Linked DNA regions of Thermobifida alba. The protein of the gene in region 2 interacts with the protein of the main gene of each other region in a pairwise test. Links are inferred from orthologs where the notes say so. Each region holds a gene or a part of one and is shown on either strand. Other genes may lie near its edges. The genes, in order: FOF52_RS09095 and FOF52_RS20865.

What was found.
Region 1: the proteins of FOF52_RS20865 (region 2) and FOF52_RS09095 interact in binary tests that used the Escherichia coli proteins (3 or more experiments, as listed by UniProt). The link is inferred for Thermobifida alba from one-to-one orthologs.

Annotation. Positions count from the first base shown.
Region 1 is NZ_CP051627.1:2,069,909-2,073,110, forward strand. Bases 307-3,202 are described here. They hold FOF52_RS09095 (ABC-F family ATP-binding cassette domain-containing protein), read right to left. Parts: upstream 2,606-3,202; coding sequence 1,007-2,605; downstream 307-1,006. Other genes in these bases: FOF52_RS09085 (enoyl-CoA hydratase/isomerase family protein), read right to left, coding at 307-554; FOF52_RS09090 (helix-turn-helix domain-containing protein), read right to left, coding at 641-853; FOF52_RS09100 (AI-2E family transporter), read right to left, coding at 2,778-3,202. Outside these bases: more of FOF52_RS09085, read right to left, coding at 1-306. UniProt on the Escherichia coli protein: Genetic data indicate it may be involved in ribosome assembly or function.
Region 2 is NZ_CP051627.1:4,651,544-4,656,050, forward strand. Bases 34-4,234 are described here. They hold FOF52_RS20865 (multifunctional oxoglutarate decarboxylase/oxoglutarate dehydrogenase thiamine pyrophosphate-binding subunit/dihydrolipoyllysine-residue succinyltransferase subunit), read right to left. Parts: upstream 3,927-4,234; coding sequence 234-3,926; downstream 34-233. Other genes in these bases: FOF52_RS20860 (DUF6104 family protein), read right to left, coding at 45-221. UniProt on the Escherichia coli protein: E1 component of the 2-oxoglutarate dehydrogenase (OGDH) complex which catalyzes the decarboxylation of 2-oxoglutarate, the first step in the conversion of 2-oxoglutarate to succinyl-CoA and CO(2).

The DNA.
Region 1 (3,202 bases), 2.6 Mb from region 2 along the record:
ACGGCGCGGTTGACCCCCACCAGCTCCACCAGCGGCTTGGTGCCGGTGAGGTCGGGCACCAGGCCCAGCGCCGGCTCCTTCATGCACAGCCGGGCGGTGTCGGACAGGACGCGGATGTCGCAGGAGAGGGCGAGTTGGAACCCGGCGCCGATGGCGTGCCCGCGGACCGCGGCGACGGAGACGATGTCGGCGCGCCGCAGCCACAGGAACCCCTCCTGGTAGGCGGCGATCGTCCGCTCCAGGGCCGCGGTGTCGCCGGGGTCGCGGGCCAGCAGGGTGAGCGGTGTCGGCTCGCCGTCGACGTCGCCGGAACGGAACATGTCCAGGTCGATTCCGGAGGAGAAGGTCGGGCCCTCTCCGGTGACGACGACGATTCGGACACGGTCCGGAAGCGTGTGGCCGATACGGGCCAACTCGGTCCACATCCGGCCGGTCATGGCGTTGCGCCGCCGGGGCCGCGACAGCGTGATCCGCGCGACCTCGCCGTCGATCGCCAGTCCCAGACCGGCCGCGGCCAGTTCTTCTTCCGTGGGGGCCGTCGTCTGCTGCGCCATCGCACGCCTTTCACCTGTGGGGCCGCGGGCCCACCCGCTTTCTACCGATCAGTAACATAGCAGTCCGCGGGCCGCTGCCCCGAAGGTCACCCCCTGCTGCGCCGGGTGGCTCCTCCCCTGCCGCGCAGGGTCGCCCCCGCCTCGGTCAGCAGTCGGTGCACGAAGCCGTAGGACCGGCCCGTCGCCGCGGCCAGGGAGCGGATGCTCTCACCGTTGTCGTAACGCCGCTTCAGGTCGGAGGCCAGGTCCGACCGCTCGTCTCCGGTCACCCGGGTGCCTTTTCTCAACGTCTCGGCCACGAGTACCTCCCGATGCTCTCGGCACGGCAACGAAGTCGCTTGCTGCCATGATCAGACATGGTGGCTCCAGTGGGCTACCCATTGAGGCCGGAAAACCACGCGTATCTCCGCCCGACCGTGTTTCGGATGCGGTGAAACCGTGTCCGAAACGGCTCAGGCCAGCGCGATGAGGTCGGTGAACTCCGCGTCCCAGAGGTCCTCCACCCCGTCGGGCAGCAGGATGACCCGCTCCGGCTGCAGCGCCTCCACCGCGCCCTCGTCGTGGGTCACCAGGACGATCGCGCCCCGGTAGTTGCGCAGTGCGGCGAGGATCTCCTCCCGGCTGGCCGGGTCCAGGTTGTTGGTCGGCTCGTCCAGCAGCAGCACGTTGGCGCTGGAGACCACGAGGGCGGCCAGCGCCAGCCGGGTCTTCTCCCCGCCCGAGAGCACCCCGGCGGGCTTGTCCACGTCGTCACCGCTGAACAGGAAGGACCCCAGCACCCGCCGGGCCTCCACCTCGGGCAGGTCCGGTGCGGCGCTCATCATGTTCTCCAGCACCGTGCGGTCGGTGTCCAGGGTCTCGTGCTCCTGGGCGTAGTAGCCCAGCCGCAGCCCGTGCCCCCGGATCACCCGGCCGGTGTCGGGCTGCTCCACCCCCGCCAGCAGCCGCAGCAGCGTGGTCTTGCCCGCGCCGTTCAGTCCGAGGACGACCACCCGACTGCCCCGGTCGACGGCCAGGTCCACCCCGGAGAAGACCTCCAGCGACCCGTAGGACTTGCTCAGCCCCTCGGCGGCCAGGGGGGTGCGCCCGCTGGGCGCGGGATCGGGGAAGCGCAGCTTGGCGACCCGTTCGGAGGTCCGCTCCCCCTGCACCGAGTCCAGCAGCCGCTCGGCCCGGTGGAGCATCTGCTGGGCCGCGCGGGCCTTGGTGGCCTTGGAGCGGAACCGCTCGGCCTGCTTCTGCAGCGCCGACGCCTGCTTCTCGGCGTTGCTCCGCTCCCGCCTGCGCCGCCGCTCGTCGGCCTCGCGCTGCGCCAGGTAGGCCTTCCAGCCCATGTTGTAGACGTCGATGACGCTGCGGTTGGCGTCCAGGTAGAACACCTTGTTGACGACGTGCTCGACCAGGTCCACGTCGTGGCTGATGACGATGAGCCCGCCCTGGTGCGACCTGAGGAAGTCGCGCAGCCAGACGATGGAGTCGCCGTCGAGGTGGTTGGTGGGCTCGTCCAGCAGCAGCGTGTCGGCCCCGCTGAACAGGATGCGGGCCAGTTCCACCCGCCGCCGCTGCCCGCCGGAGAGGGTGCGCAGCGGCTGGGTGAGGACACGCTGCTCCAGGCCCAGGCTGGAGGCGATCGACGCGGCCTCGGCCTCGGCCGCGTAACCGCCGAGCACATGCAGGCGCTCCTCCAGTCGCGCGTAGGCGCGCACCCCCTGGTCGCGGATCTTCGGCACGTCGCTGGCCATCTTCTGCTCGGCCTCGCGCAGCTTGCGCAGCACCTCGTCGATACCGCGCGCCGCCAGGATGCGGTCGCGGGCCACCACGTCCAGGTCGCCGGTGCGCGGGTCCTGCGGCAGGTAGCCGATCGTGCCCGACGTGGTGACCCTGCCCGAGGCCGGAATCCCCTCGCCGGCCAGCACCTTGGTCAGAGTGGTCTTGCCCGCGCCGTTGCGGCCGACCAGACCGATCCGGTCGCCGGGCCCCACCTGGAAGGAGGTGGGTTCCAACAGCAGGCGGGCGCCCACACGGAGTTCGAGGTCAGAGGCGATGAGCATGGGTCTTCGAGGGCTTTCTCGCTACGGCTGCGGGGTGGGCCGGGCACCGGGAAGACGTGCCGGCCGCGGGGAAGACGCGGGGCCCCGGTCCGGGGAGTCGCACCCGACAACCCTAGTCGCTGCGGCGCGCGGGGCCGTCGGTCCTCTCGCTTCGACGGCGCGTGCGCGCCGATTATTCCCCGGCACCGCCGTTGCGGCGCGCCTCGTCCGCCCCCTCGGCGCCCTCCGCGCGGCCCCCGGGCCGCGCGGCGGCCGGGGACTGCGCGGCCGTTGCGGCCCCGGAGCGCTGCCGCGCGGCCTCCGCCTCCTCCGAGCGCTCCTGGCGCCGGGCCTCGGCCACGGTGAACGGCCGGTTGCGCAGCAGCGCGGCCAGCACCGCGGCGACCGGCGTGGCCAGGAACGCCCCGGTGATGCCGCCGATGATGGATCCCACGGAGATGGACAGCAGGACCACGGCCGCGGGCAGGTCCAGGGACCGCCCGTAGACGCGGGGCGCGATGATGTGGCTCTCCAACTGCTGCACGGCGAGGGTCCCCGCCAGCACGACCAGCGCCATCCACAGCCCCTCGACCACCAGGGCCACCAGCACCGAGACGA
Region 2 (4,507 bases):
CGGCCGCAGTGGCCGGGGGCCTGGAGAGTCACGCGGAGGCCGCGCTACTCGTCGTCCTCATCGTCGCGGGCCAGCCAGGTGGCCAGCCGGTCGACGGCGGTCTCGAACTCCGGGTGCAGGTCGGTGAAGGTCCGCAGCTGCTCGGCGAGCCACGCCAGACTGACCTCCTCCTCGCCGCGGCGCTTCTCCAACTCCTCGATTCCGCGATCGGTGAAGTACATCGGCCTCCTGCCTCAGGCGGTCGGCGGGAAGACGGTGTTCACCAGAGCCTGCTGCTCCACCTCGTGCCGCTTGGCGGAACCCGCGGCGGGAGAGGAGCTCGCGGAACGCGACACCCGGGTGAACGGGCGGTCGAGCTGCTCGGAGAAGACCAGCGCCACGAACGGCCACGGCCCCATGTTCGCCGGCTCCTCCTGCACCCACAGCACCTCGCCCGCGTTGGGGAAGGCCTTGAGCTGCTGGCGGATCTCGTCGATCGGCAGCGGGTAGAGCCGCTCCACCCGGATGATCGCGGTGTGGGTGTCCCCGGTCTTCTTCCGGGCGGCGTCCAGCTCGTAGTAGAGCTTGCCGGAGCACAGCACCACGCGCCGCACGTCGTCCGGCGCGATACCGCTGGTGTCCGGGATGAGCGGCTGGAACGATCCGGAGGTGAACTCCGAGACCGCCGAGACCGCCGCCTTGTGCCGCAGCATCGACTTGGGCGTGAACACGATCAGCGGACGCTGGTACGGCGACTTCACCTGCCAGCGCAGCAGGTGGAAGTAGTTCGCCGGGGTCGTCGGGATGGTGACCGTCATGTTCTCCTGCGCGCACAGCTGCAGGAAGCGCTCGATGCGCGCGGAGGAGTGGTCCGGTCCCTGGCCCTCGTACCCGTGCGGCAGCAGCAGGGTGACGCTGGAGCGCTGGCCCCACTTCTGCTCACCCGAGCTGATGTACTCGTCGATGACGGTCTGCGCGCCGTTGACGAAGTCGCCGAACTGCGCCTCCCAGGCGACCAGGGCGTCGGGGCGTTCCAACGAGTAGCCGTACTCGAAGCCCAGGGCCGCGTACTCGCTCAGCAGCGAGTCGTGCACGTAGAACTTCGAGGTGCCCCGGTCGAAGGCCTTGAGCGGGGTGTGCTCCGCACCGGTCTTGCGGTCCACCAGGACGGCGTGCCGCTGGCCGAAGGTGCCGCGGCGGCTGTCCTGGCCGACCAGGCGCACCGGGTGGCCGTCGATCAGCAGCGAGCCGAACGCCAGCGTCTCGCCGAGCGCCCAGTCGATCGCGTCCTCCTCGACCATCCGGACGCGGCGCTGCAGCTGGGGCAGCAGCCTCGGGTGCACGGTGAAGCCCTCCGGCAGCGAGACCTGGGTCTCCACCACCCGCTTGATGACCTCCTCGCTGACCGCCGTCTCGGTGGCGGAGTGGTCGATCCTGCCCTCGGTGAACACCTCGGGCTTGATCACCGACCCCGGTTCGATCGGGTTCTTCGCGGCCTCGCGGGTCTCGGTGAAGGCGCGCTCCAGCTGCTCCTGGTAGTCGCGCAGCGCCTGCTCGGCCTCCTCCACGGAGATGTCGCCGCGGCCGATCAGCGCCTCGGTGTACAGCTTGCGGGTGGACCGCTTGGCGTCGATCACGTCGTACATCAGCGGCTGGGTGAACGAGGGGTTGTCGGCCTCGTTGTGCCCGCGACGCCGGTAGCAGACCAGGTCGATGACGACGTCCTTGTTGAACGCCTGCCGGTAGGCGAAGGCCAGCTGGGCCACCCGGACCACGGCCTCGGGGTCGTCCCCGTTGACGTGGAAGATCGGCGCCTGGACCATGCGGGCCACGTCGGTGGCGTAGACGCTGGAGCGGCTGTCCTTGGGCGAGGTGGTGAAGCCCACCTGGTTGTTGACGATGATGTGCACGGTGCCGCCGGTGCGGTAGCCGCGCAGCTGCGACAGGTTCAGGGTCTCGGCCACCACGCCCTGACCGGCGAACGCGGCGTCGCCGTGGATCAGGATCGGCAGGACGGTGAAGCCGTTGGAGCCCTTGTTGAGGACGTCCTGCTTGGCGCGCACGATGCCCTCGGCGACCGGGTTGACGGTCTCCAGGTGGCTGGGGTTGGCGGCCAGCGTGATCGCGATCTTCTCACCGTCGGGCGTGGTGAAGGTGCCCTCGGTGCCCAGGTGGTACTTGACGTCGCCCGACCCGTGGGCGCTGCGCGGGTCGAGGTTGCCCTCGAACTCGCCGAAGATCTGCGCGTAGGACTTGCCGCAGATGTTGGCCAGCACGTTGAGGCGGCCGCGGTGCGCCATGCCGATGACGACCTCGTCCAGCTGGGCCTTGGCGGCCTTGGAGATCACCCCGTCCAGCAGCGGGATCAGGGACTCTCCGCCCTCCAGGGAGAAGCGCTTCTGACCCACGTACTTGGTCTGGAGGAAGGTCTCGAACGCCTCGGCGCTGTTGAGGCGGCGCAGGATGTGCAGCTGCTCCTCGCGGCTGATCTTCTCCGGCTCCCGCTCGACGCGGGCCTGGATCCACTCCCGTTCCTCGGGGCTCTGGATGTGCATGTACTCGATACCCACCGTGCGGCAGTAGGTGTCGCGCAGCACGCCCAGGATCTCGCGGAGCGTCATGACCGGCTTGCCGCCGAAGCCGCCGGTGGGGAACTCGCGGTCCAGGTCCCACAGCGTGAGGCCGTGTTCCAGGACGTCGAGGTCGGGGTGGCGGCGCTGCTTGTACTCCAGCGGGTCGGTGTTGGCCATCAGGTGCCCGCGCACGCGGTAGGCGTGGATGAGCTCCTGGACCCGGGTGGCCTTGTCGAGCTGGCTGTCCCGGTTGATCGAGATGTCCTGCACCCAGCGCACCGGTTCGTAGGGGATGCGCAGGGCCTCGAAGATCTCGTCGTAGAAGCCGTCCTCGCCGAGCAGCAGCTGGTGGATGGTGCGCAGGAACTCGCCCGACTGCGCACCCTGGATGATGCGGTGGTCGTAGGTGGAGGTCAGCGTCATGACCTTGCTGATGGCCAGGTCGTTCAGGGTCTCCGGGGAGGCGCCCTGGAACTCGGCCGGGTACTCCATGGCGCCCACGCCCAGGATGGTGCCCTGGCCCGGCATCAGCCGCGGCACCGAGTGCACGGTGCCGATACCGCCCGGGTTGGTGAGGCTGATGGTGGTGCCCTGGAAGTCCGCCACGGTGAGCTTGTTGGTGCGGGCCTTGCGCACCACCTCCTCGTAGGCGCTCCAGAACTCCTTGAAGTTCATGGTGTCGGCGGCCTTGATGTTCGGCACCACCAGCTGCCGGGAGCCGTCCGACTTGGCCAGGTCGATCGCCAGCCCGAAGTTGACGTGCTCGGGCTTGACCACGGCGGGCTTGCCGTCGATCTCGGTGTAGGAGTAGTTCATCACCGGGACCGACTCCAGCGCCTTGACCATGGCGTAGCCGATCAGGTGGGTGAAGGAGACCTTGCCGCCCTGTCCGCGCCGCAGGTGGTTGTTGATCACGATGCGGTTGTCGAACAGCAGCTTCACCGGCACCGACCGCACACTCGTGGCGGTGGGCAGGGCGAGGCTGGACTCCATGTTGGCGGCGGTGCGCGCCGACGCTCCGCGGAGCCGTTCCTCGGACACCGCGAGCGCCTCACCGGCAGCGCCCTCGGGCTTCGTGGCGGATGCGGACGTGGTCGCGGCAGATCGGGCGGGGGAGGCCTTGGCCGCGCCGCCGGTGGCTGCCTTCGGGGCCGCGGCCTTGGCCGCGCCGCTGGCACCGTTTCCGACGGATGAGGTGCCCTTGGCAGGGGAGGTTGCCCCGTCGGCGGCGGATCCGGACTTGTAGTCCGCGAAGAAGTTCCACCATGCCTTGTCAACAGAGTTGGGGTCGGCGAGGTACTTCCGGTGAAGCTCGTCGACCAACCACTCGTTCGGGCCGAAATCGGTCAGGGGTTGGGATGCCTCAGACGACACGGCGGAGATCGCCCTCTTCCGCAGCTCGCTTGTGAATTGATGGTGAGACGGGTGGTCAGGTGGATGTGGCTGTACTGCGTGTGACCACGCCAGGGCAGGCCCCAGCGGCCCGTCTCGTGGTAACAGGCTACTTTGCCAGAGGCACCCGCGGCACCTCCAGCACAGTGCCACGCTGGGATATACCTAACATTTATTCACAAATCAAGGGAGGCACCAGCGAGGATCGCCGGTGCCCTGCTGCTGGAGAGCGGAGTTGGGCGGTGTCCCGTGCAACATCCCCACCTCCGCTTGCGGCTAATCCTGTGATCTGCTTCACATTTTTGCACAGGTGGTGGGGGAGGGCCGTCGAAGCAGCTCAAAAGCGGACATCGCGCCGGTTCCGGCGCGTCCCGCCCGGGGCGGAGCGCCCCGTGTCGAAACCGTGTCCCAAAACGACCGCGCACCGGGCGCGGATCGGGTACTTTCCTCTGGCCCCGTGGTGCCGCGGCGGACGGCGGTGCTGCGCCGACCGCGCCCGCGCACCGCGAGGGGACGACCGGCGACCGGCCGGTTTCCCCGACCCCGCGCCCGGGGAACCCCGA